One region of the Phyllobacterium sp. 22229 genome, then DNA from elsewhere that is predicted to be linked to it. Evidence: riboswitches for the same ligand, from Rfam matches in the RefSeq annotation. Region 1 holds a riboswitch; each other region holds the start of a gene.
The links. A riboswitch is a leader RNA that binds a small molecule or an ion and turns the genes downstream of it on or off. The one in region 1 is predicted to bind thiamine pyrophosphate.

Region 1 (6,559 bases):
CGCAGTCAACAACATGCGAGCCTGGTTCGATCAAGTAAATGCAACGCTCGCGAAATCCAGTATAGTTGTTACCAACTGCAACGTACCAATGATATCCGATCTCATCGGCGATACAAAACGGCAAGGATCTGTCGCCATATCTTATGTTTTCAACGAATGGATATATCAATTACTTATCACTCCCGTCGAATTTTGTTTAAGATTCTCTTACATAATCGTAATGTTGTCTAGTGATGCAAGTATAAAGTTTAATTAATAGTGATTTGCAGTTGGTTGGTGCGGGTCGTCGCCGTCAAGAGCGCTGCTACCGCCGCATGGCCGAGTATGCAGCGGCGCGGTGATGCTGCAAGACACATAACGACAGAATAAGCCCATTTGCGTCAGATCATTTGCCCTTCTTTCCCGTGGTTAATACCGGTGCAGCGAACGCAGATGCAAACGGCCGCGGGCGGCTCGTGTCAGAGGGCAAGGCACGTGAAAACCACGGGTTGAACGATGATTTCTGTTGCTTTCCGGCGGGTCCCAACTATAACGCCTTGAATAGGGCCGGATGGCCCTTTTTTCTTATATGCCTGTCCAGTATCGATCTATCCAAACTGCTAGAGGAGCTTTCTATGAGCATTCGTCGTATTGAAGTCGGCCCACGCATGAGCCAGGCCGTTATCCATGGCAACACGGTTTATCTTGCAGGACAGGTCGGCACGCCGGGCAAAAGCGTCACCGAGCAGACCAAGGACGTTCTGGCTTCGGTCGAGCGCCTGTTGAAGGAAGCCGGTTCCGACAAGTCCAAGATCCTGCAGGCCATCATCTGGATGGCCGACATGAAGGACTTTGCTGAAATGAACGCGGTCTGGGATGCTTGGGTTGATCCTGCCAACACACCTGCGCGCGCCACCGGCGAAGCCAAGCTGGCGACACCGGACTACCTCGTCGAAATCATCATCACCGCTGCCATCTGATTCCCTGCGGAAAATCCGTCCGATAGGGCGGATTTGGCAGAATGACAGGTTCATCCCGGCGGAAATATTGAATTTGCCGGGATGAAATACAGTGCATGTCAGTAAAACTGCGCCCGTGCACTGGATTTTTAGCGCGGGAATGAATAAAGTCCGCGCTTCTCGGGATTGCCGTTGTGGTAATTCATCAAACGCTTGTCTGATTGTGGCGCTTATGTCCGCAAGACGAGACAAGCATGGGTAAGGAAAACGATTGCAAGTTCTCGTCCGTGATAACAATGTTGAACAGGCCCTCCGGGTCCTGAAAAAGAAGATGCAGCGCGAAGGTCTCTTTCGCGAAATGAAGGCGCGCCAGGCTTTTGAAAAGCCATCCGAGCGCCGTGTCCGTGAAAAGGCTGAAGCCGTCAGCCGCGCCCGCAAGGCAGCGCGCAAGCAGGCACAGCGTGAAGGTCTGCTTCCTGGTCCGAAGAAGAAAGAACGCGTTGCCCGTCCAGGCGCCGCTTCCAGCGATTTCAACAACAACCGATAATCAATGACTGGAGTTTCCGGTCCTTGCAAAACGCGACAGAACCCGCACAGCACGCCATGCTGGAGCGGGTTTCGTTTTATGAAGACTCCGCCGTAACTGTCGTCTTCACATCGATATTACCCGGTTTCAAAAAAGTGCCTTCTTGTGCGTTGCATCACGCCGCGCCTATGCATGCTCCATGATATTCAAGCCTTATGGAGACCTTTCAATGGCACCCAAGCTCAACATCGTCCATGTCAGCACCCGCCCGGGCCGCGCCGGTTCGCCGGTTTCGAAATGGTTCCATGACTTCGTCAAACAGGATGGCCAGTTCGAACCCGTCCTGATTGACCTGGCCGATCTCAACCTGCCGGTTTTCGACGAACCCAACCACCCGCGCGCCAAGAAGTACGAGCATGCGCACACGAAAAAGTGGAGCGCGCTGGTCGAGGCGGGCGATGCAATCGTGTTCGTGACGCCGGAATATGACTATTTCGCCCCGCCATCCCTGACCAATGCGATCATCTATCTCTGGCAGGAGTGGAACTACAAGCCGGTCGGTTTCGTCAGCTATGGCGGCGTGTCGGGCGGCCTGCGCTCGGTCGAATCGGTCAAGGGCCTCATTTCCGGCCTGCGCATGGTTCCCATCCCCGAAGGCGTTCCCGTTCCGGCGTATCAGCAGTTCATCAACGATGAAGGCGTCTTCCAGGCCAATGAACTGGTGACGGCGAGCGCCAACACCATGCTTGGCGAATTGCTCAAGTGGAGCAATGCGTTGAAGCCGTTGCGCGCGTCCTGATCCGGTAAAGGCGTCCGGAAACAGCAGGGCGCCACGCACACGATTTTACCGATCCGCTTGACAAATGGCGGATCGGGCGTTCAATTCAAGACATTCACCAGGGGGGTCCCGACAAGGGGCTGAGATTCTGCTGGCTTTTGCAGCGCAGTGACCCGTTGAACCTGATCCAGTTCATACTGGCGTAGGGACGGTGCGAAAGTCATGCGAGTCAGCCTCGGCACATCCGTATCCGGATTCGCAATCTCTTTTCATCCTTCCGGCACAGAACTGGGTTTCCACGCTTAACCGCCTAGGAGCCTGATGATGACCGCAATTACCCCAACCGTTTCGGCAGGACCGCTGCCGGCTTCGATCAAGATATACAAACCGGGCCATATCCATCCGGATTTGCGCGTGCCGCTGCGCCAGATATCGGTGCACCCGACGGCGGGCGAGCCGCCGGTGACGGTGTACGATTCGTCCGGGCCATATACGGATGCCGATGCTGTCATCGACATTGCCAAAGGCCTGCCGCGCCTCCGTGCGAGCTGGCTCTCCGGTCATGCGGACCTTGCCGCCTATGACGGCCGCCACGTCAAGCTTGAAGACAATGGCTTCGTCACCGGCGAACGGCTGACACCGGAATTTCCGGTGCGCAACCGGCCGCTGCGGGCGAAGGGCGATAAAGCCGTCACCCAGCTTGCCTATGCCCGGGCGGGGATCATCACGCCCGAGATGGAATATGTGGCGATCCGCGAAAATCTCGGCCGCGACGCCGCAAGAGCGCAGTTGGAGCGCGACGGCAATTCCTTCGGCGCGTCGGTGCCGGATCATGTCACGCCGGAATTCGTCCGTGAGGAGATTGCCCGGGGCAGGGCGATCATTCCGGCCAATGTCAATCATCCCGAACTCGAACCGATGATCATCGGCCGCAACTTTCTGGTCAAGATCAACGCCAATATCGGCAATTCGGCGGTCACCTCCTCCATGGCGGAGGAAGTGGAGAAAATGGTTTGGGCCATCCGCTGGGGTGCCGATACAGTGATGGATCTGTCGACCGGCCGCAACATCCACAATATCCGCGAATGGATCATCCGCAACGCGCCGGTGCCGATCGGAACGGTGCCGCTCTATCAGGCGCTGGAAAAGGTCGGCGGCATCGCAGAAGACCTGACATGGGAGGTCTATCGTGACACGCTGATCGAGCAGGCGGAGCAGGGCGTGGATTATTTCACCATCCATGCGGGTGTTCGGTTGCATTATATCCCGCTGACCGTCGACCGCGTCACCGGCATCGTGTCGCGCGGCGGCTCGATCATGGCCAAGTGGTGTCTGCATCATCACCGGGAAAGTTTCCTCTACGAGCATTTCGAGGAAATCTGCGATATCTGCCGCGCCTATGATGTCAGCTTCTCGCTTGGCGACGGCCTGCGTCCGGGTTCCATCGCCGATGCCAATGATGCGGCGCAATTTGCCGAACTGGAAACGCTGGGGGAACTGACGCAGATTGCCTGGGCCAAGGGCTGCCAGGTGATGATCGAGGGCCCCGGCCATGTGCCGATGCACAAGATCAAGGCGAACATGGACAAGCAGCTGGCCGTCTGCGGCGAGGCACCGTTCTACACGCTGGGACCGCTCACCACCGATATCGCACCGGGTTATGATCACATCACCTCGGGCATCGGCGCGGCGATGATCGGCTGGTTCGGCACCGCCATGCTTTGTTATGTCACGCCGAAGGAGCATCTCGGCCTGCCCAACCGCGACGATGTGAAGATCGGGGTGATCACCTACAAGATCGCCGCCCATGCGGCCGATCTTGCCAAGGGCCATCCGGCGGCGCAGGTGCGGGACGATGCCCTGTCGCGGGCGCGCTTCGAATTCCGCTGGGAAGACCAGTTCAACCTGTCGCTCGATCCCGAAACGGCGCGGCTGTTCCACGACGAGACATTGCCGAAGGAGGCGCACAAGGTGGCGCATTTCTGCTCGATGTGCGGGCCGAAATTCTGTTCGATGCGGATTTCCCACGACATCCGCGCCGAAGCGCAGAAGGAGGGCATGTCAGCCATGGCGGAAAAATTCCGGCAGGGCGGCGATCTCTACATGCCGCTGAAATCGGCTAGTGAGCCCATACCGGCATCGGGTGACGATTTCTGATGCGTATCCTTGTCAAAGGCGCTGGCGTGGCCGGGCTTACCGCCGCGCATGAACTGATGGCGCGGGGCGCAGACGTGACCGTCTTCGACCCGCGCCGCGATACGTCCTCGACCGCCTCATGGTATGCGGGCGGCATGCTCGCCCCCTATTGCGAGCGGGAAAGCGCGGAGGAGCGGGTGCTGGAACTCGGCCTGGCGGCTGCCTCCTGGTGGGAGGCGGCCCTGCCTGGACGTGTCACGCGCAACGGCACGCTGGTGCTGGCGCCGGCGCGCGACGCCGGGGAACTCGACCGTTTTGGTTCGCGCACCTCGGGTTTTGCCGGCTTAGACGCGCAGGAACTGAGCAGTCTCGAACCTGACCTTGCGGGACGCTTCCGCCGGGCGCTGTTTTTCAGGGACGAAGCGCATCTCGATCCGCGCCGCGCCCTGACGGCGCTGGCGGCGAAGCTGGCCGCATCCGGCGTTCGCTTTGAGAACGAGCGGGACGAGGGCAAATTCGATCGCATTGTCGACTGCACCGGTTATTCCACGGCCAAGCCGGACCTGCGCGGGGTGCGCGGTGAAATGCTCATCCTGCAAACCCGCGACATCGCGCTGGCCCGGCCTGTGCGGCTGATCCATCCGCGTTTTCCCGTCTACATCGTCCCGCGCGCCGATCACCTCTTCATGGTCGGCGCGACGATGATCGAAAGCGATGCGACGGGGCCGGTCACCGCGCGGTCGATGATGGAACTGCTCAATGCCGCCTACAGCCTGCACCCGGCCTTTGGCGAGGCGGCGATCATCGAGACCGGCGTGGGCGTGCGCCCGGCCTATGCGGATAATTTTCCGCGCGTGACGCGCGATGGCCGGGTGATCAGCATCAACGGAATGTACCGGCACGGATTTTTGCTGGCGCCTGCCATGGCGATGCGGGCGGCAGCGATGGTTTTTGACTCGCAGAAGGTAGCTTGATCATGAGACTGATCGTCAATGGAGAACCGCACGAGGTTGCGGCCAAAACACTGGCCGATTTGCTCGGCGAATTGGAGTATGAGGGCGAATGGCTGGCGACCGCGCTCAATGGCGAACTGGTGCGAGCGACCGCGCGTGCTGCCGTGGGCCTGAATGACGGCGACCGGGTGGAAATCCTCACCCCGCGGCAGGGAGGCTGAGCCATGCTGACCCTTTATGGCACCGAACTGTCCTCGCGCCTCCTGCTTGGCACCGCGCAATATTCGTCACCGGCGATCCTGATGGATGCGGTGAAGGCATCGCAAACCAGCATCGTCACAGTGTCCCTGCGGCGGGAGATGGCGGGCGGCAAATCCGGCGACAGGTTCTGGTCGCTGATCCAGTCGCTCGGCGTGCATGTCCTGCCCAACACGGCGGGCTGCCACACGGTCAAGGAGGCAGTGCTGACCGCCCAGATGGCGCGGGATATTTTTGCCACCGACTGGATCAAGCTCGAAGTCATCGGCAATCACGACACGCTGCAGCCGGATGTGTTTGCGCTGGTGGAAGCGGCGCGCATCCTCAACGCGGATGGTTTCAAGGTGTTTCCCTACATGACGGACGATCTGGTCGTGGCGGAGCGCCTGCTCGAGGCGGGGTGCGAGGTGCTGATGCCGTGGTGTGCTCCGATTGGATCGGCGCTCGGCCCGCTCAATCTGCACGCGCTGCGTGCCCTGCGCGGGCATTTTCCCGAGGTTCCGCTCATCGTCGATGCCGGGCTCGGCCGTCCGTCTCATGCCGCCACGGTGATGGAGCTGGGCTTTGACGCGATCCTGCTCAACACCGCTGTTGCCAAGGCGGCGGACCCGGTTGCCATGGCCGCTGCCTTCGCCAAGGCGGCGGATGCCGGGCACATGGCCTTTCATGCGGGCATGCTGGAGCCGCGCGATGTGGCGGTGCCGTCAACGCCAGTTATCGGAAAGGCTGTCTTTACCTGATCAGGGCCGTTTGGCGTAACGTACGGCTTCATCGGCGTAAAAAGCCAGTGTTTCCGGATCATTGGCGGTCATGGTGTTTCCCGAGGGGTTAGCTGTCGAGCACGGCTGCCAGCTTGCCGCCGTTGCCATAGGCGAGGCAATCGGCAATCGTGGTCTTATCGAGCACGCCGCGCGTCACATTGGCGACCTCGCTGAAGACATGGCGGATTTCGCACTTGTCTTCGCTGTCG
Region 2 (6,559 bases), on a different contig from region 1:
CGTGCGCGGTCTCGCCTATGCGGCGCTGGGAACCGCCGTTCCTCTGGTGATGATCACCATGATGCTCGCCATCTTCGGCAACACGCCGGCTGCGACCGAAGAAATACTCACCATCGGGCTCGCCATCACCGGTTTTGGCGCCGCGACATGGCTGACGCGCCTGTGGAAGGATGATGTGAAGCCGGCATCCCCGGCCTGGCTGTTTGACGCCGCATCCATCGGCTTTGCCGTCCTTGCGCTTTTCGTGGTGTTCGACCCGCAATGGCGCGTTCTGGCTGCCTGTGTCCTGGCGGTTGTCTATGCCTTTGCCACCCGGACCCGCCCTGCGCCGGTGCTGCGCTTTGCTCCGGCAGTGTTTGCCGTGGTTATCCTCGGGCATATCCTCTTCGATCCGACGATCGTCGGCAGCGACCGTCTGTCGGCCACACCGTTCTTCAACCAGCTCCTGCTCAATTACGGCGGCTTCTTCGCCGCAATGGCTGTGGCGCAAATCGTGCTGGCCAAAGGGATCAGGGACACCGCCTACCGGCTTGCCCAGGCCCTTGCCGTTCTGGCGGGCTTCGTGCTCGTCAATATCCTCGTCCGCCACTGGATGAATGGCGGCACGCTCGACAGCGGCGGCGACGTGACATTGAACGAGCAATCGCTCTACACGCTCATTGCGCTCGGTGGATCATTGTCGCTGATGATGCTGAGCCGGGGCGGCCAGGACTGGCTTTACCGCACCGCCGCGCTCATTGTCGGCTATATCGGCATCCTGGTGGCCGTGACGCAGCATTTCATTTTCCTCAATCCGCTGTTTGACGGCTCGGTTGGCGATGGCCTGATCTTCAACAGCCTGTTCATGGGCTACCTGCTGCCGGGCCTGCTGGCGGCACTCGTGGCGCTCAATGCCTTCGGCGAACCGCAGATAAAGCTGTTCGGCCTGCCGCTTGTCATGGCGCAGGCCAACCGTCCGCGGCACTACGCCATGGCCCTGGCGATCCTGTCCGGCCTTATGCTGTTTACATGGGTGACCCTCACCATCCGGGTGTTCTTCTGGGGCAGCAGCATTCATCTGTGGAAGGGTGTAGACTCGATGGAAATGTTCACCTACTCGGCCGTCTGGCTGCTGTTCGGCCTTGGCCTCTTCGGATTGGGCGCATGGCGGCAGAACAGGCCATTGCGCCTGATCTCGGCACCGATCGTGTTCCTTGTCATCGCCAAGGTCTTCCTGCTCGACATGTCGAACCTTGAAGGCATCCTGCGCGCCCTCTCCTTCATCGGATTGGGTCTGTCGCTGGTTGGCGTCGGCCTGTTCTACCAGCGCATTCTCAATGCGGGGCCGGCGGCTACGCCGCCCACCAGCGATGAAAATGGTGCACCGGGCCGCGCCCCCGACCCACATTGAGCCCGTCGGCAGCGGCCATGGCTGCCGTCAGATACTCCTTTGCCTCGCCAATCGCCGTCTGCAGATCAAGGCCCTTGGCCAGCCCGCCGGCAATCGCCGCTGCCAGGGTGCAGCCGGTGCCGTGGTCATGGGTGGTGGCAAGCCGCGGCCCGTCAAAGCGCGTGACGGACGTGCCGTCGAACAAAAGGTCGGTACTAAGGCTTGTATGCCCGTGACCGCCCTTGATCAGCACCGCCGCCGGACCAAGCTTCAGCAACATCTCCGCCTGCATTGCCATCTCCCGTTCGGTTTCCGCCACGCTCGTGCCGGTCAGCAATGCTGCTTCCGGCAAGTTGGGCGTGAGCACGCTGGCCAGCGGCAGGAGCTGCGCGCGCAGCGCCTCCACCGCCTCCGGCTGCAGAAGCGGATCGCCCGACGTTGCCACCATCACCGGGTCAACGACCGCCTGGCGCTGCCAGCGGATCAAGGCTTCCGCAATGGTGCCGATGGTTTCGACCGTGGACACCATGCCGATCTTGATCGCTCCAACGGCAATATCCGAGAGAACGGCATCGATCTGGGCGCGGATGATGCCAGGGCTCAGGTTCTCGATGGCCGTAACGCCCAGCGTGTTCTGCGCCGTGATCGCGGTCAGCACACTCGCGCCATAGACACCGAGCGCCGAAAACGTCTTGATATCGGCCTGGATACCGGCACCGCCGCCGCTGTCGGAACCGGCAATGGTCAAGGCAATCGCGGTCATGCGGTTGCCCTCAACGCCTCGTCGACGGCATCGCGAAGCACCTGTGCGGCGGCACGCGGATCGGCCTGACGGAAGATCGCCGAAATCACCGCAACCCCGTCGGCGCCCGCCCGAATAGCCGGGGCGACCCGGACGAGATCAATGCCCGCGATGGCACCAACCGGCAGATCGGGCTTTGCGGCGCGGATCATGGCCGCCAGCCGGGCAAAACCGTCAAAGCCGATCGGGCCGTCGGGATTGTGTTTGGCAGGGGTTTCGAACAGGCCGCCCACGCAGGCATAGTCAATGGCAGAGCTTATGGCGGCCTGCGCATCGGCCTCATTCTTCACCGTCAGGCCGATGATCGCATCGGGACCGAGCAGCGTGCGGGCATCGGCGACCAGCATGTCCTCGCGCCCCACATGCACCCCCTCGACCCCCGCCACCAGCGCCACATCGATGCGGTCATTCACGAGCAGGGGAATGCCTGTTCCCGTCAGGGCCGCATGGATGGCACGGGCGCGCTCCACCATCATGCGCGTCGGCGAATTCTTGTCGCGATACTGGATGATCGTCGCGCCGCCGCGCGCAGCCTGCAAAGCCAGCGCACCCAGATCGGCGTCACCGCCGATGGCATCGACGTCGACAATGGCGTTCAGGCGGAAATCTACTTTTGGCATGGTCTTTTTCTCCGAATAAATCGTTTCACTGCAGTTCAACGGCGAGGTTGTCCACCTTGGGGACGGATTTGATCAGCCCTGCCTCGTGCATGAACACGCCGAGCCGTTCATAGCGGCTGCGGTCGAGGGCGGCGGGACGCTTGGCAAAACGCGGCAATGTATCGGTCCAGGCCTGCCGGTTGAGCGCATTGTCGAGATCGGGATAGGCCTTGATGAACAGCGACCAGGACTCATCGGGATGGTTGGTCAGGTAGATCGCGCCCTTTTCCACGGCGCCGATGAAACGTTTCAAACGGTCGTCTTTCGCCAGGTCGGGATGCGTCAGGAAGATCAGCTCGTCATAGACGGGAACACCATGCTCCTCGGGAAAGAATGCCGTTCCCTTGTGACCTTCCTGCGCCATCTGCGTCAGCTCGAAATTGCGGTAGCCGCCCACCGTGGCATCCACCTGATTTGCGATCAGCGATGCCGACAGGGCGAAGTTGACATTGATCAGCTCGACATCCCCAGCCTTCAGGCCTTCGGATTTCAGCATGGCGCCAAGCATGGCATCTTCAAAACCGGCCACGGAAAACCCGACTTTCTTGCCCTTCAGGTCCTTCAGGCTCTTGATCGGGCCATCGGCGAGGACCGTCACCGTGTTGAGCGGTGTTTCCACCAGAGTACCGAAGCGCACCAGCGGCAGGCCTTCATCATGGCTGAGATAGAGATTGGGCTGATAGCCGATGGCGACATCCGCCTGCCTGGCTGCAACAAGGCGCGGCGGCGCGGCCGGATCGGCCGGCGGGATCAGATCCACGTCCAGTCCCGCTGCGCTGAAGAAGCCTTTTTCACGGGCGACGACGAGCGGCGCATGGTCGGGATTGACGAACCATTCCAATAGGACAGACAGCTTGTCTGCGGCGGCGGCAGGAGATGCGAGGAGCGACAAGGCGGCCAGCAGGATGATGGCGGGGGCAAACGCGCGGCGGCGAAACATGGATATTCCTTTATCAACGGGACGGGAAAACGGGATGGTCATGATGCCTGTACCCACGGCGTGAGACGTGCAGCGAAGGCATCAACGAGAAAACGCAGAACGATGGTCAGAACGGCGAGGATGATGAGGGCGGCAAACAGCGTATCGGCCTGCATGCGGGCATTGGCCTGCAGCATGACAAAGCCCAGTCCGCGCGAGGCACCGACCCATTCGCCGATCACCGCGCCAATGGGGGCAAAGACCGCCGCGACACGCAGGCCTGAACCGAGACCGGGCAAGGCGCTGGGCACGCGGATGAGGAACAGCGTCGCCAGCGGCGTTGCCTGCGTCAGGGCCGCGGCATCCAGCAGGTCCTGACTGGTCCGGCGCAGCGCATCGGCAAAGGACGAGGCAACGGGGAAGAAGATGACCAGGCTGGCCATGACCACCTTCGATGCGAGGCCGAAGCCGAACCAGAGAACCAGAAGCGGCGCAATGGCGAAGACCGGGAGCGCCTGCAGGACCAGCAGAAGCGGCCAGACGATCTGGCCAAAGCCCGGCAGGCCGGCCACCAGAAGCGCAACGAGAATACCGGCCATGACGCCAAAGAACAGCCCGAGCCCGATCTCCAGCAGGGTGATGGCGGCGTTGGTCAGAAGATAATGGTGCTGTTCGGCGAGGGCGGCAATGACCGAGCCGGGACCGGGCAGGATGAAGCGCGGCGGCTGCAGCGCCCAGACCACAAGCTGCCAGCACGCGAGCACGGCCAGCAGGGCACCGGCGATGCGGACAAGCATGCGCATGACGGGCCGTCACAGACGGGATGATTGGCGGTTCAGCGAAAACGGCATCTGCAGGACTCCATCAAACGTGTGGAGATCCGGATATGTGCGAAGACAAGGCAGAGTGCGTGAAGAATGCTCAATTCCCGTTCCTACGCCGGCATAACCCGGATCAGGTTCAAGGGTCCAGCTCGACGCTATCTCAGCACTGTACAGTGCCCCCCTCGGAATGAAGTCATGATGGAGCGGCGGGGGCGCAAAGTCAATCGCGCCGCTTTTGCATTTGGAAATTACTGCGTGAGCCGAATTTTTGAGTAATCGAACGCACAACCGGTTTTGAGCGTATACTCAAAGTCTGGCGTACCGCCGCCGCCATCTTCCCAGCCATGTCTTCTTGTAGAGCCGTCGCAACTCATGAGATCATTCATGATCACCGGCTTCCCCTCCCTTTCCGTGGTGGATTGAGCACCGTCGAGGGCCAGACGCCACGCGTCGTTTGCCCTGTCACTTCTGACCAGGAAAGCATTCGCGTTATCTTTGAGTGTCTTTTCCTGTTGAAACGTCAGATTGTCCGGGGTGGGCGTTATCTGATCGTTGGAACTGGTAGATGTTCTGCAAGTCTTGCTGACGTTCTTTTTGCCGACAGGACAACCGTCCTTCTTGACGACCATGGTGAAATAGAAGGTCTTGAATTTTCCCAACGAAAACGTTCTGGATTGTGCATCTACGGGTGGTATCGATGTTCCCTTGCCATCGGTCTGGCTGGCATTGGTGTATTCGAGAGCCGCCACTTCCTCCTCTGCGCCATTTTCTCTGACAACCATCACCGATATTCTTTTATAATAAGTTCCCTTAACCTTTGTGATGGTGAAGGTGGCATCAACCGGCGTCAACGCTCCGGATGCTATCGACGTGGTGCCAATGTCCATCGAATTCAGATTCAACACCTGCATGAAGGTTGTTTGCATCGGCCGCGCAACAGAGAGTTTGATCCGTGCCGGGACATCGTTCGTCACCGTCACATTGTAGGTAGCACCACTGCTGTCGAAGTCAGGAACGTTCGCACGCAAGCTTTTTTGAATGCGGCTCTTCACATCATCAAGATTGTTTCCCTTATAGGTCGATGCGCCCCACAGAACCGCGGCGTCCGCTGCGTTCTGTAGTTCGGCACGCTGACTGCTTGCACGGGTATAATCAACGGCAAGACCGGTTATGCCCAGAAGCGGGACCAGCAGCAGACCGAACGTCATTGCCGTGGCGCCACGCTTGTCTTTCAGGAATTGTTTGAAGTTTCTCATAGCCCGCTCCGGTTGTTGAGCGGACCATGAAGGCCATGCCGTAAATGCCTGCTTAGCAAAATCGTTCAGATTGTCTCAATCTGCGATAAGTCATGCGCCATGGTAAAAATCCCATAAAGCACGGCTTAGGCGGCAGGCGTGCCCGGCCGCACGAATCCCTCGCTGGCGACGAGCAGATTGCGCGTATAGGCCTGTGTCACCTTGCGGGCGGCAAGATCCGCGGCGGAAAGGCGTTCCACCTCGGCGCCATTCTGCATGACCATCAGCCGGTCGCACATGTGGGTGACCACCGCCAGATCATGGCTGACCATCAGGAAGGTCAGCTTGCGGTCGCGGCGTATCTGTTCCAGCAGGTTCAACACTTCGGCCTGCACGGAGGCATCGAGCGCCGATGTCGGTTCGTCAAGCAGCAGGATCGACGGTTCCAGGATCAATGCCCGGGCGATGGCGACACGCTGGCGCTGGCCGCCGGACAGCTGATGCGAATAACGGAAGCGGAAACTGGAGCCGAGCCCCACCTCATCGAGCGCGCGCAGAATGCGCTTTTCGATGTCGGCAAATCCGTGGACTGCCAATGGTTCGAGCAGCAGCCGGTCGACGGTCTGGCGCGGATGCAGCGAGCCATAGGGGTCCTGGAACACCATCTGCACTTCACGGTAGAACGCCTTGGTGCGCTTCCCGTCCAGCCGTTTACCGTTCACGCTGATCGAACCGCTGCTGGTCGGCGCAA
Region 3 (6,559 bases), on a different contig from region 1:
CTCGCGCTGCTGGCGTTCGATGCCGTGATTGGCGATCACATGGCCCATTTCATGGGCGATGACGGCGGCAAGTTCCGCGCTGTCATTGGCCAGAGCGAGCAGGCCGCGGGTCACATAGAGATAGCCGCCCGGCAGCGCGAAGGCATTGATGTTGGGCGAATTGAGGATGGTGATGCGGTAGGTATGGGTCGGATTGTCCGATACGGTGGTCAGATTGCCGACGACCTTGGCAACCATGCGTTCGAGCTTCGCATCCTTGTACTCGCCGCCATAGGTGGCAAGGATGCGGGGATGCTGTTCGGCACTCAGCTTGGCCAGCCGGTCATTCTTCGAAACATTGTCGACGATGACTGGGCTTGATGATGGGCCGAGCGCATCTTCCTTGGTGACGTTGAGCACCTGGCAACCCGACAGGAAGGCGAGCAGCAGCGTTGTCGAAATCACGGTCGTGCTTCGTACTGCCGGATGAAACCGTCGATTGCCGATGGGGAAAATGTGCGAGCCCAGAATCATGTCCTCATGTCGTGCGGCGCCGGTGCCAACGCTAAAACCAAGTTCTCACTCGTCTTTTGCCTGCGGAATCGGTGTGCTTACTTTCTAGCTAGCCCGTTGAGCAGGCCGGGGCAAGAATTACATTGATTTCTTATGAGGCCCATTGAGTACAAAATATGTCAAAGTGATAACTCTTGCGAGCCGAGATATTTTCGCAACAGGGAAGGGCCTTTGGCCGCGAGCAATTCTCCGGCGGGACCCGATGCTGCCACGTGGCCATTTTCCAGAAAGAACAGTGTCGATGGTATACGCAAAGCATCGTCCGGATGATGGGTGACCATCACAATGGTCATCCCAGTATCTTTTTGCAGTTGCCCGACCAGATCAAGCATTTCATGGCGCAATGCTGGGCCGAGAGAAGCAAAGGCTTCGTCGAGCAACAGTACAGGCCGGTTGCGCACCAGCGCCCGGGCAATGGCCACGCGCTGGCGTTCCCCGCCCGACAGTGCCGCCGGTTTGCGCGTCTCCTTGCCCGCAAGTCCGACCTTGGTGATGGCGTCGTGGACCGCCTGCCGATCCGCCGCGTCGAGGCGCAGGCCCGGCCGGCGGCCAAGACCGACATTGGCGGCAACGTCGAGATGGGCAAAAAGATTGTTGTCCTGAAACACCATGGAAACCGGGCGCCGGGACGGTTCGACATGCGTGACATCGGCACCGCCGATCAGCACGCGGCCGGAGAGCGGCGTCTCGAAACCGGCAATGAGGTTGAGAACCGTGGATTTACCCGCACCGCTCGGCCCGATGATGGCGGCAATCGAGGACGCTTCGATGGCAAGGTCGAAACGCATGGCCATATCGCCATAATCGAAACGAACGGCATCCAGCCGGATCGCGGCGCCGCCGGTTGTGGTCTTTTCCGTTTGTTCAACCATCTCTTGCATTGTCCTGTCGGGCGAGGCTGGCCGCACCACGGTCGGCTGCAACCATCAAGAGCAGGCACAGGGCACCCAGGATCAGGGCCAGTCCCGCCGCATCCTGTGTGCGATAACTTCCCATGCGCTGCAAGAGCAGGAACGGCAGGGTCTGGATGGAATCACTGCCGAACAGCGCGATGGTGCCAAGATCGCCGAGCGACAGAGCCATGGCAAAGGCGAAAGCGACACCGATGGGCAGGCGCAAGGCCGGCCAGTCGATCAGGCGCAGCCGGTCCCAGCCGGTGATGCCGAGCTGGAGGCAAAGCCGGTTGTGGCGGCTTGCCGCTGTATCCCAGGCCGGGCGCAGGATGCGGAAGGCAAAGGGCACGGCCATGGCGGCATTGACCCCGATGACCATGACGGGCGCAAGGCTGAACGGATCGAGCGCATGGCGCGAGAGGATGAACCAGCCGGCGCCGATGACAATGGGCGGCACCACCATGATCAGGCTTGCCCCCAGATCCAGTGACCGTTCGAACAGGCGAGGCGCAACCGTTCGCCGCCGGCTTTGCTGATATTCCCGGGCCATCACCAGCGACAGCGATATGGCGAGGGAGAGCAGGGCCGCGGCCGCGCCAAGCACGATGCTTGTCGCAATGGCGCGCCAGACCGTGGCTTCGCTCAAGAGACGCGCCAGGTCGGCGCCAAGCCCGGCGACAACGGTTCCGCCCATGGGCAGGCCGACGAAGAGCAGTCCGAGCAGAATGATGGCTGTGTTGGCGCATTGCGCTGCACGGCTTGGCTGCTCGAAGCGCCGCGTGGCCGTCTGGAGACTGAAGCCTTCCTCCGCCGGTTTGCCTGTCAGGCCGAGCAGCAGCAGGACGGCGATGGTCAGGCCCAGCTGCAGCAGGGTGAGCGAGACGGCGCGGGCAATATCGAAGTCGAAATGCAGGGACTGGTAGATCGCCACTTCCAGCGTGGTGGCGCGGGGGCCGCCGCCCAGGGTCAGCACGATCGTGAACGAGGTGATGCAGAGCATGAAGATCAGCCCGGCAATACCGGACAGATTGCGGCGGATGACGGGCCATTCGATCAGGCGAAAGCGAGCCCAGCCGCCCATGCCGAGCTGCGCCGAGAGCTTCCAGTAATCCGGCGGAATGGAATCAAGGCTTGCCAGCACGAGCCGGGTTGCCAGCGGCAGGTTGAAAAAGACGTGGGCGAGAAGAATGCCGGGAAGCCCGTAAATATTGGGTGGGGTGTCCAGGCCGAGGCTGCTGAAAGCAAAGGCCAGCAGGCCGTTGCGGCCATAGATGCTGGTGATGCCGAGCACTGCGACAAGCGCGGGCAAGGCCAGGGGCAGGGCAAACAGGCGCAAAATCAGCGCGCGGCCGGGAAAGGCGGGATGTTCATGCAGGGCACGCGCGAGCGGAATGGCAAAGGCAACCGCAAGCAGCATGGACAGGAGCGCCTGCAGCAGCGTGAACCGGGCCACACGCCACAGATAGCTGTCGAATGCGGCAAAACCTTCCACGCCGCCGCGCAGCGCTTCGGATGCGAGACTGAGCAGTGCGCCACCCGCGAGTGCCGCCAGAAAGGCGAGGGCGAGCGCCCCCGCCCATGGTCTGAAACTGCCGGTGGCAATCACAATGCTACAGGCTCATGGCCGCGAGCCATTCATCGATCCAGGCTTTACGGTTCTTGGCGACTTCCTCGGACGGGAAGGCCAGGGTCTTGACGGGTTGAACCAGGGTTTCGAAGGCCGGGTTCAGCGCGTCGGTGGTCTTGGCGGCCGGATACATCCAGTTGTTTTCAGGAATGGCATCCTGGAACGCCGGGCTGGTCATGAAGGTGAGAAACTGCGCCGACAACGGATTTTTGGCCCCGTTGACGGTCTGGGCAGCGACTTCGACCTGCAGGTAATGGCCTTCGCCGAACGAAATGGCCTTGTAGCGGTCCACACGCTCGGCGATCAGGTGATAGGCCGGGGATGTGGTGTAGGACAGCACCAGCGGTGCTTCGCCCTTGGTGAAAAGGCCGTAGGCTTCCGACCAGCCGGGCGTGACGGTCAGCACCCGGTCTTTCAGCTTTGCCCAGGCCTCTCCCGCCTTGTCGCCATAGACCGACTTGACCCAGAGCAGCAGGCCAAGGCCGGGCGTCGAGGTGCGGGGATCTTCGATGACGATCTTCTGCTTCGGGTCGCCTTCGACCAGTTCCTTCAGGCTTTCCGGCGGGGTCTTCAGCTTCTCGGAATCATAGATGACGGCGAAATAGCCGTAGTCATAGGGAACAAAAATATCATCGGTGTAGCCGCCGGGGATGCTCACGGCTGACGTGTCGATGCCATGCGGGGCAAACAGGCCGGTTTGCCGGGCCTCGTAGGTCAGATTGGTGTCGAGGCCGAGCACCACATCCGCCTTGGTTGACTCGCCTTCCAGCTTGATCCGGTTGAGCAGGGCGACACCATCGGCAACCGCCACGAATTCGACCGTGCAGGCGCATTGCTTTTCGAAGGCTTGCTTGACCTTCGGGCCCGGACCCCATTCGGCGGTGAAACTGTCATAGGTATAGATGGTCAGCTTGCCTTCGGCCTGTGCCGTGCCAAGGGGAATAAGGGCGAACAGAGCGGTCACGACGGCCGCTGTCTTTACAATAGTCTCGAATGGCCGCATCGGCGCCTCCTATCAGCAGTGTTCAAAAGGATTGGTGCGCCGGCAAATCTGCCGCGTCTAATCCCTCCGCCGGTACAAACCGGATCAGGTTCCGCGGGTTGGCAGGGTTTCCCCTTGCGCCTCTCAGCCGGTCGATCGGACCGGCACCCCGTTAGAGCACGACAAGGATAGAGCTTCGGCCAGAGCCGTGCAAGCGGTCGATGCTTATGAAATCTTTATGTTTTGCCGGTTCTGCCAAATCGAAAGCTGATACTGGCGCGCCTATTGTCCCCAGCGAAAACATCCCGTGCGGCTGTTTTCCGATGGAAAGGGTCAATCATGTTTCGTGGTCACGGTTTTTATCATTCCCATGTCAGGGTGCAGCACAATCCCGGCGTGCAGAATGCGCCCCGCAAGGCGATCCTCCTGCGCCGGCGCCGGCAGAAATTCATCCCGGAGCTTTATCCGAGCCTGTTTCTGGCCATTGGTGTGGCGATTGCCGGCATGGCCGCGATTGCGCTCGGGCGCTTCGTTTAACCGCGAATCACGGATGCCCTGTGCGGCCGGCTTTTGCCATGCTATGGCCGGTGCATGAGCAAATTCGTTCTTCTTCTTGGCGGAACCGTTCACGTCACCGACCGTCTGCGCCATCTCATTGCCGGAGCACGCGTTCTGGCTGCCGATGGCGGCATCGCCCATGCACAGGCACTGGGCCTCGAACCGGAATTGTGGCTGGGCGATTTCGATTCGACATCGCCCGCGCTGGCCGAACGCTATGCGCATGTGCCGCGTTCGGTGTTTCCGGCGGCCAAGGACATGACCGATGGCGAACTGGCGCTCAATGAGGCCTACCGGCTGGGTGCCACCGAGGTGATTCTGTGCGGCGCCTTTGGCGGTGAACGCACCGACCACACTTTGCTGCACCTGACCATGGCCACCCGCCATGCGGCGGAAGGCCGGAAGATCATTCTTTCCAGCGGAAGTGAGGAGGCGCATCCCCTGGTTGCAGGGGATTATGCGTTCGATTTTGCCGACGGTACAGTATTCAGCATTGTGGCCTTTACGTCCCTGCGCGGATTATTTATCCATGGTGCGCGATGGCCGCTGGAAAATATGGAACTTTCTTTCGGTTCATCGCTTACAGTGTCGAATGCCGTGTGTGGAAATCTCCACGTATCGCTTCGTTCAGGCAATGCCGTCCTGATTGCTGCACCGTAAAATTGCGAAACGCTTGTAAAACAACGCGGAAAGTGCAATTCTTGCGGCACAGCATTGGGGACGCAAGCTGGTTAGTTTAGTTTTGAAACGGGAGAGGTCTTCCATGTTGAAAAGTTTGTCGACAGTCGCAGTTGCCGCGCTTCTGGCATTTTCGGTAGCCGGTTGCACAACAAGTGAACAGCGTACAGCGGGTTATGGCGTTGGCGGTGCAGCACTTGGTGCTTTGGCTGGTGGTGCAATCGGTGGTGGCCGTGGCGCACTGGCCGGCGCTGCCATTGGTGGTGTTGGTGGTGTCGCTGTTGGCGCTGCAACGGCCAATAATGACGGCGGCGGCCGCCGTTACTGCACATACGAAAACCGTTACGGCGAACGCTATCGCGCGCCTTGCCGCGGTTACTAATCGTTCCCCATCAGGGAAAGCGGAACAGGCCGGGAAACCGGCCTGTTTTTGTTTGCCGGGTTCATGGGCTGATCTTTGTTCTGCCGCATTAAGCCCGCACGATATGGCCGCTATATTCATGTTGAGAGGATTTACGATGAGTTTTCGTTTGACCGCTATTGCGGTTTCTGCGCTCCTGGCCATGTCACTGGCCGGCTGCGAAACGAGCGAACAGAACCAGCGGGCCGGGACGGGCGCGTTGATCGGCGGCGGTGTCGGCGCACTCGCCGGACAGGCACTCGGACACAACACCAAGAGCACCGTGATCGGTGCGGCCGGCGGCGCGCTTCTCGGCGCGGCAGTCGGTACGGCAACGACGCCAAGCGGCAGCGGCAATGGCAATCAGAACCTGTGCCGGTACCAGCGGCCCGATGGCAGCATTTACAATGCCCCTTGCGAAGGCAATGGCGGTCGTGGTGCCCCCTATGGCGGTTACAACAACGGCGGCTACTGAGCGGCACGCTGCTGAACGGATGCAGACAGGCCGGTTTTCCGGCCTGTTCTGTTTTATGCGATAAAGATATTTGACAGCGGCACCAATCTCGCCGACAAGCGCCCGTCGGCACTGATGTCCGGCGATTGCGCTCCTTTTCCAGAACTGAAAAACGCCATGGCTCCACCCCTTCTTCGTCTTGACCGGATTGCACTGACGTTTGGCGGTACGCCGCTCCTCAGCGATGCGGCGATTTCCGTCAGCGAGGGCGATCGCATTGCCCTTGTCGGCCGCAATGGCTCCGGCAAGTCGACACTGCTCAAGATCGCGGCGGGCTTCATCACGCCGACCGACGGCGAAGTGTTCCGCCATCCCGGCGTCACCGTCCGCTATCTCGCCCAGGCGCCCGACATGG

Region 2: another riboswitch for thiamine pyrophosphate. It lies ahead of ACTJJ7_RS23015 (ABC transporter permease); the one in region 1 lies ahead of thiC (phosphomethylpyrimidine synthase ThiC).
Region 3: another riboswitch for thiamine pyrophosphate. It lies ahead of thiB (thiamine ABC transporter substrate binding subunit); the one in region 1 lies ahead of thiC (phosphomethylpyrimidine synthase ThiC).

What each region holds. Positions count from the first base shown of each region.
Region 1 covers NZ_JBQEPA010000013.1:151,362-157,920, forward strand. Annotated here, with positions in the region: gene ACTJJ7_RS17260 (FkbM family methyltransferase) at 1-169, opposite strand, end outside; gene ACTJJ7_RS17265 (RidA family protein) at 615-959, shown strand; gene rpsU (30S ribosomal protein S21) at 1,210-1,485, shown strand; gene ACTJJ7_RS17275 (NADPH-dependent FMN reductase) at 1,694-2,263, shown strand; TPP riboswitch at 2,353-2,469, shown strand; gene thiC (phosphomethylpyrimidine synthase ThiC) at 2,567-4,399, shown strand; gene thiO (glycine oxidase ThiO) at 4,399-5,352, shown strand; gene thiS (sulfur carrier protein ThiS) at 5,355-5,552, shown strand; gene ACTJJ7_RS17295 (thiazole synthase) at 5,556-6,329, shown strand; gene ACTJJ7_RS17300 (RrF2 family transcriptional regulator) at 6,418-6,559, opposite strand, start outside.
Region 2 covers NZ_JBQEPA010000023.1:22,509-29,067, reverse strand. Annotated here, with positions in the region: gene ACTJJ7_RS23035 (DUF2339 domain-containing protein) at 1-1,390, shown strand, start outside; gene thiD (bifunctional hydroxymethylpyrimidine kinase/phosphomethylpyrimidine kinase) at 1,332-2,132, opposite strand; gene thiE (thiamine phosphate synthase) at 2,129-2,791, opposite strand; gene ACTJJ7_RS23020 (ABC transporter substrate-binding protein) at 2,817-3,770, opposite strand; gene ACTJJ7_RS23015 (ABC transporter permease) at 3,809-4,552, opposite strand; TPP riboswitch at 4,664-4,766, opposite strand; gene ACTJJ7_RS23010 (TadE/TadG family type IV pilus assembly protein) at 4,822-5,829, opposite strand; gene ACTJJ7_RS23005 (ABC transporter ATP-binding protein) at 5,955-6,559, opposite strand, start outside.
Region 3 covers NZ_JBQEPA010000005.1:191,623-198,181, forward strand. Annotated here, with positions in the region: gene ACTJJ7_RS08120 (M48 family metalloprotease) at 1-429, opposite strand, end outside; gene thiQ (thiamine ABC transporter ATP-binding protein) at 672-1,424, opposite strand; gene thiP (thiamine/thiamine pyrophosphate ABC transporter permease) at 1,417-3,051, opposite strand; gene thiB (thiamine ABC transporter substrate binding subunit) at 3,056-4,075, opposite strand; TPP riboswitch at 4,120-4,236, opposite strand; gene ACTJJ7_RS08140 (hypothetical protein) at 4,394-4,591, shown strand; gene ACTJJ7_RS08145 (thiamine diphosphokinase) at 4,646-5,272, shown strand; gene ACTJJ7_RS08150 (hypothetical protein) at 5,376-5,672, shown strand; gene ACTJJ7_RS08155 (YMGG-like glycine zipper-containing protein) at 5,809-6,165, shown strand; gene ACTJJ7_RS08160 (ABC-F family ATP-binding cassette domain-containing protein) at 6,322-6,559, shown strand, end outside.